3 regions of the Shewanella sp. 1180_01 genome follow, and region 3 is predicted to be linked to each of the others. Evidence: predicted binding sites of a transcription regulator. Region 3 holds the regulator's gene; each other region holds the start of a gene.
What was found. Region 3 encodes NrdR, which represses ribonucleotide reductase genes. Its sites were predicted from a motif close to AAACACNANATNTNGTGTTT; they were not measured.

Region 1 (2,276 bases), on a different contig from region 3:
ATCGCAGCAATACCAGCATCGCCGATGCCTATGGTGCCAATAGCCAAAAGACGAGTACGGCTAAAACCGATGCGACCACTGAGACCAAGAAAACTCAGACGGATGCCGCTAAACCCGACGCGGGTAAAGCCGATGAGATAGCGCTGTCGCCACGGGCGCAACGTGCACAGAAAATTCAGTCGATGGCGAAGGATTTTTTTGCCGATGGAAAATTTGGTGTCGCCGATATTCCCGCATTAGTGTCACGTTTACAAAAAGACGGCATTTTATCGGACGTGCAACTCGACCGTTTATCAAAAAACGGTATTACAGTTCCGAGCACAACCACGCCGAGTAAGCAGTCGCTGCAAGATTTCTTAGATGATGAGCTCAAATCATTAGCCAAAAAATCATCGAACAACCCCCTTATCAATACCTTGGTCGATGCGAAAAACGTTTTGACCAATATGGATGATGCTCAGTCGCCGGTGCTCGCTCAAAAAGCCACCAAAGTCCTTGGCCAGTTAACGGATTATTTAAACTCCGAGCCACCACTAACGGATACCCAAAAGCAGCAATGGCAGGGGCTTAAATCTATGATGCAACTCGCTTCTTCTATGGGCTCGCATCAGTCGGCATCGGGCCAACTCAGTAGTTATCTCGCACTCGCTAAACGTTAATCTTGAGTTATGGTGCTTGATCATCACTGATTTCAGGCATCAACTAGCTGGGTTTAATCAGCAGGTCAAGGCGCAATTTTCAGATAATTGGGCCTAGCTGCAGTTCTGGTTTGTTCTTTTATTTCATCCTAAAAACTATGATCTGGATCATGGACGCCTCACCGTCGCTGTAGCTTAATGCTCTACATATTGTGTTTTATGCTTTTAAAATCACTAGATGTAGTGTTAATTTTTAGGCGAGATGGAGAGGAACTGAACAATGCCAGTCGTAATTAAGCGTGATGGTTGCCGCACACCTTTTGATGAAACAAGGATAAGGGATGCAGTGAATGCCGCTGCAAACTCAGTTGGAATAGAGGATGGCGACTATGCAGCGACAGTGGCAGCGTGTATCAGTCAAAGCGTCGCGACCTTAACCGAAGTCGATATCCATCATCTGCAGGATGCGGTTGAGAATTTACTGATGGAAGGGCCGTACAAATCATTAGCGCGGGTGTATATCGAATACCGTCACGACCGAGATGTGTGCCGTGAAGCGACCAGTAAATTAAACCTCGAAATCCGTGGTTTAGTCGAGCAAAGCAATGCGGCGTTACTCAATGAAAATGCCAATAAAGATTCGAAAGTTATCCCAACTCAGCGGGATTTGCTCGCAGGTATAGTCGCCAAACATTATGCCAAGAGTCATATCTTGCCAAAGGATGTGGTTGCTGCCCATGAAGCGGGCGAGATCCACTACCACGACTTAGATTACTCACCGTTTTTCCCGATGTTTAACTGCATGCTGATTGATTTGGCGGGCATGTTAACCCATGGTTTTAAAATGGGTAATGCCGAAATCGAAACCCCTAAGTCTATTTCAACGGCGACAGCCGTCACCGCGCAGATCATTGCCCAAGTGGCGAGCCATATTTATGGCGGCACGACCATTAATCGTATCGACGAAGTGTTGGCGCCATTTGTCGCTAAGAGCTACGACAAGCACTACCAAATCGCCTTGAATTGGAAGATCACCGACGCCAAAGCTTTTGCCACGGCGCAAACTGAAAAAGAATGTCACGATGCATTTCAGTCTTTGGAGTATGAGGTTAATACCTTGCATACCGCCAACGGCCAAACACCATTCGTGACCTTTGGCTTTGGGTTAGGCACCTCGTGGGAATCCCGCTTAATTCAGCAATCTATGCTGAAAGTACGGATGGCGGGATTGGGTAAAAATCGTAAGACGGCAGTTTTTCCTAAGTTAGTGTTTGCGATTCGTGATGGCATTAATCACAAGACTGGCGATTGCAATTACGATGTCAAACAGATGGCGCTCAAGTGCGCGACTATGCGCATGTATCCCGACATTCTCAATTACGAGCAAGTCGAGAAAGTCACAGGTTCATTTAAAACCCCAATGGGCTGCCGCAGCTTTTTAGGCACCTACGAGGAAAATGGCGAACTCATGCATGAAGGACGTAATAATCTCGGGGTAGTGAGCTTAAACTTGCCGCGGATTGCTTTAGAAGCCAAGGGTGATGAAGCGGAATTTTATCGTCTTTTAGATGACAGACTAGTCTTAGCTCGCAAAGCGTTGGATACTCGCATTGAGCGACTCAATGGCGTTAAAGCCCG
Region 2 (2,276 bases), on a different contig from region 3:
AGTCGGCAGGGCGATTTCAAGACACAGGTTAGACTGTCTGATCGGTGCGACTTTTGAATCGAACGGGCTGTGAGTGTTGCAGTGATCCACGTTTTGAATGTAGATACGGCCAGTTGAGGCGCGCTCTTGCATCATCAGTGAAAACAGCTCAACAGCCTTTATGGTTTTCTTACGAATGCTGCTGTCTTGCTCATATTGCACATATAAACGTTCGAATTCATTTTGATCTTCAAAGAAAGCATCGTACAAGCCAGGTACGTCAGATGGGCTAAACAGGCTGATGTTTTCGCCTTTGATCAGACGTTGATACATGACTTTGTTCAACTGCACACCGTAGTCTAAATGACGGATACGGTTGTCTTCTACGCCGCGGTTATTTTTCAATACCAGCAGAGATTCGACTTCTAAGTGCCAAATAGGGTAGAACAGGGTCGCAGCACCACCACGCACGCCGCCTTGAGAGCAAGACTTAACTGCGGTTTGGAAATACTTATAGAAAGGTAAACAACCTGTGTGGAAGGCTTCACCACCACGGATTGGGCTACCTAAGGCGCGAATACGACCGGCGTTAATACCGATACCCGCACGTTGACTGACGTATTTCACAATCGACGAAGCTGTCGCGTTGATTGAATCTAAGCTGTCACCACATTCGATCAGTACGCAAGAGCTGAACTGACGTGTTGGCGTGCGCACACCGGCCATGATTGGCGTTGGTAGCGAAATCTTAAAGGTCGATACCGCGTCATAGAAATCTTTAACGTATTTCAGGCGCGTTTCTTTTGGATAACGGGCAAACAAACAGGCCGCGACCAAAATGTAGAGGAACTGGGCGCTCTCGTAGATTTCGTGCGTCACACGGTTTTGAACTAAATATTTGCCTTCAAGCTGTTTTACCGCAGCGTAAGAGAAGTCCATATCGCGCCAATGGTCGATATAGGTATCCATCACGTCGAGTTCTTCGCTGCTGTAATCCTGCAGAATGTGCATGTCATACTTGCCAAGCTCAACTAACTTAGTCACGTGGGTATACAGTGCTGGCGGCTCGAACTGACCAAAGGCCTTCTTACGCAAATGAAACACCGCTAAACGGGCGGCGAGGAATTGATAGTCCGGTGATTCTGGAGAAATTAAATCCGCAGCCGCTTTGATAATGGTTTCATGGATAGCTTCGGTTGGGATGCCATCGAAAAACTGTAGGTGCGAGCGAAGTTCAACTTCAGAAACAGAAACGTTTTTTAATCCCTTGGCTGCCCAAGTAATTACGCGGTGTATTTTTTCGAGATCGATATTCTCACGATCGCCACAGCGTTTTGTGACTGTCATAGTGCTATTCATTTGGAGATAGGCCTTGGTTCTTATATCTATTTAGGTGAGCAAATTCACCGTACGTATCCTTGTAAAACAATCAATAACCGTCCCTTAAATACTGCTGACTGGTTGAAAACGAGTCAATTAAGCGGCGAACTACTAGTGTGTCTGATTGCTACCTATACACAAGATATGGTGTTTTAAATTATCTGGGATACAAGATAGTGAGGTTTGACCCTATTTGCAAGTCTGAATTCAGGGGACATCTTGTGGATAAGTTGAGGATAAGCTTTCGCGTTAGTAACGACTAACCTTGAAGCTCAATTTCAGGTTAGTGTGTCGCACTCATGGGGGATTTTTAGGCGATCTTTTCTTTAGATCGCGATCGCGCACAAGTGCCGATCTTTTATCCGCCGACCTTTCGCCGCCTGATTTTATTCGCAGGTAAAAATCAGGCAAACACACTTATGTGTGTCTGCATATTGGCTTTAGCAAAAGGTTTATCTTTGAGTGTCATGGTGACGTCTGTTAGCCGTTTTATTAGCGAGTTTTTCTAGGCCAATGCGTCGACTAATGCCTGATGTAGCTCAGTTGGGCTGGCAAAGTGTGCGTGAGCTGGCCATTGCGATGGCTTGTCGTTGACACCCAGATAACCCCATAGGGCAACGCCGCCTAACATGCCCGCCGCCTTCGCTGCTAACAAATCCCGCTCGGCATCCCCAAGATACAAAATGTGCTCTGGAGCGCAGTTCAGTTGCTGAGCCCCTAACAACATAGGTGCTGTGTGGGGTTTTGGGTGTTTGGTTGAATCGCCACTGATGATAACGGGCATACGTAAGTGTAAATTCAGTTTTCGCAATAAGGGACGGGTAAAGCGGGCTGGCTTGTTGGTGATCACCCCAAACGGCAGCTGCGTTAACTCGAGCCAGTCGAGTAATGCTGCAATGCCTGTGAATAGCGCACAG
Region 3 (2,276 bases):
TGCTGCTGACGATGAAGACTTGTACAAAAAGTTGAATTCAGCGGTATTCCCAGGCGGTCAAGGTGGCCCATTAATGCACGTTATCGCTGGTAAAGCGGTTGCGTTCAAAGAAGCACTAGAGCCAGAATTTAAAGTGTACCAACAGCAAGTGGTTAAAAACGCTAAAGCTATGGTTGAAGTGTTCCTTGAGCGCGGTTACAAAATCGTCTCTGGTGGAACCAGCAACCACTTAATGTTAGTTGACCTGATTGGTCGTGACTTAACCGGTAAAGAAGCCGATGCCGCCTTAGGTAGCGCTAACATTACTGTGAACAAAAACTCAGTGCCAAACGACCCACGTTCACCTTTTGTGACCTCAGGTGTGCGTATCGGTACGCCAGCGATTACGCGCCGCGGCTTTAAAGAAGCGGAATCGAAAGAGCTGACTGGTTGGATTTGTGACATCCTTGATGATGCAAGCAATCCTGCTGTGATTGAGCGTGTGAAGGGCCAAGTACTGGCACTGTGTGCACGTTTCCCTGTTTACGGCTAATTTGCTGACGCATCTACGCTAAGTAGATGATTGGCTGAGAGTGATCGCTTGCTGACTAGGTACTTACATGAGGTACTTACATCAGGTACTTACATCAGGTACTTAGCATCCGGTAGTTAACCTCAGCCCATAAATAGGATAAAATCCCATGGCCGCATCAAGCGGCCATTTTTATTGGTAAAATCTTAGGCTTAAATCCATTGCGTTTAGCTGAGATTTAACAGGTAAAGCCATTAACGCTTTACTCGCATTCACTGGCAGGAGGCTCAATGCATTGTCCATTTTGCAGCGCGACAGATACTAAAGTCATCGATTCTCGATTAGTGGCGGAAGGCCATCAAGTGCGCCGTCGCCGAGAATGCACCGAATGCCATGAAAGATTTACCACCTTCGAAGGCGCCGAGTTAGTCATGCCTAGGGTGATTAAACGTGATGGTTCACGCCAACCCTTCGATGAAGAAAAACTCCAAGGTGGCATGCTGCGCGCCGTTGAAAAACGCCCCGTGTCTATGGATGAAATCGAGCAAGCGCTTAGCAAAATCAAATCTACCCTACGCGCCACTGGTGAGCGGGAAGTGCCGTCAGAAATGGTGGGTAACTTGATGATGGAGCAATTGATGAGTCTCGATAAAGTCGCCTACATACGTTTTGCTTCTGTGTACCGCGCTTTTGAAGACGTGTCTGAATTTGGTGAAGCCATCGCCAAACTGCAAAAGTAGTTATTCGATTTTTGTGGCCTGTCGTTCAGGCTTCTGGTTGCGTTAGCTTTAAAAGAGGCTTTTGATTAATAGCTTCTGCAAGACAGGTTTTAAACACAGATTTACAAGACTGGTGAAAGCCGAAACCTTTAACAACAGGGTTGAACATGAGCTTGAACATAAGTTGGTCCGTACTCGATACCCAAATGATGAGCCGCGCGATTCAATTGGCGCGCAAAGGCTTTTACACCACGAGACCCAATCCCAGTGTGGGCTGCGTTATCGTTAAAGATAATCAGATTGTCGGCGAAGGTTATCATCAAAAAGCGGGTGAGCCCCACGCCGAAGTTCATGCCTTACGCATGGCAGGTGAACACGCCCGCGGCGCAACAGCCTATGTCACCTTAGAGCCGTGCAGTCATTATGGCCGCACGCCGCCCTGCGCCTTGGCGCTGATCAATATTGGCGTTAAACGTGTGGTGGTAGCGGTAGAAGATCCTAATCCGCAAGTGGCTGGTCGCGGTATTCAAATGCTGCGCGACGCTGGTATTGAAGTGGATGTGGGATTACACCGCGATGAAGCTTATGCCTTGAATTTAGGTTTTATGAAGCGCATGGAATCGGGTTTACCCAGAGTTACAGTCAAATTGGCTGCGAGTCTCGATGGTAAAACCGCGCTGTCTAACGGTGTGTCTAAATGGATTACCGGGCCTGAATCTCGCCGCGACGTGCAGCGCTTACGCTTACGTTCCTGCGCGTTGGTGACTGGGATTGAAACCATACTGGCTGACGATCCCTCACTCAATGTACGATATCAAGAGCTTGGCGGCATAAAAGACAGCGTAACCGAGGCGCAATTACTGCAGCCATTAAGAGTCATACTCGATAGTCGCGCCCGTTTGCCGTTATCGGCTGCCTGTTTGGCTATCGTATCGCCGATACTCTTGGTCTCGACCGTGGCTTATCCCGCAGAGTTTCAAGCACAATTGCCCTCCCATGTGAGTTGCCTCGTGTTACCTGCAATTGCAGGTCGCGTATCCTTACCT

Region 1: nrdD (anaerobic ribonucleoside-triphosphate reductase) is a predicted target of NrdR. The motif match lies at 868-887, and genes of this name have one in related genera.
Region 2: nrdA (class 1a ribonucleoside-diphosphate reductase subunit alpha) is a predicted target of NrdR. The motif match lies at 1,493-1,512, and genes of this name have one in related genera.

The regions. Positions count from the first base shown of each region.
Region 1 is NZ_VXCT01000006.1:30,272-32,547, forward strand. Features, by position in the region: gene FW758_RS05245 (hypothetical protein) at 1-659, shown strand, start outside; gene nrdD (anaerobic ribonucleoside-triphosphate reductase) at 919-2,276, shown strand, end outside.
Region 2 is NZ_VXCT01000004.1:127,224-129,499, forward strand. Features, by position in the region: gene nrdA (class 1a ribonucleoside-diphosphate reductase subunit alpha) at 1-1,338, opposite strand, end outside; gene FW758_RS04470 (HAD family hydrolase) at 1,865-2,276, opposite strand, start outside.
Region 3 is NZ_VXCT01000015.1:45,967-48,242, reverse strand. Features, by position in the region: gene glyA (serine hydroxymethyltransferase) at 1-532, shown strand, start outside; gene nrdR (transcriptional regulator NrdR) at 802-1,251, shown strand; gene ribD (bifunctional diaminohydroxyphosphoribosylaminopyrimidine deaminase/5-amino-6-(5-phosphoribosylamino)uracil reductase RibD) at 1,398-2,276, shown strand, end outside.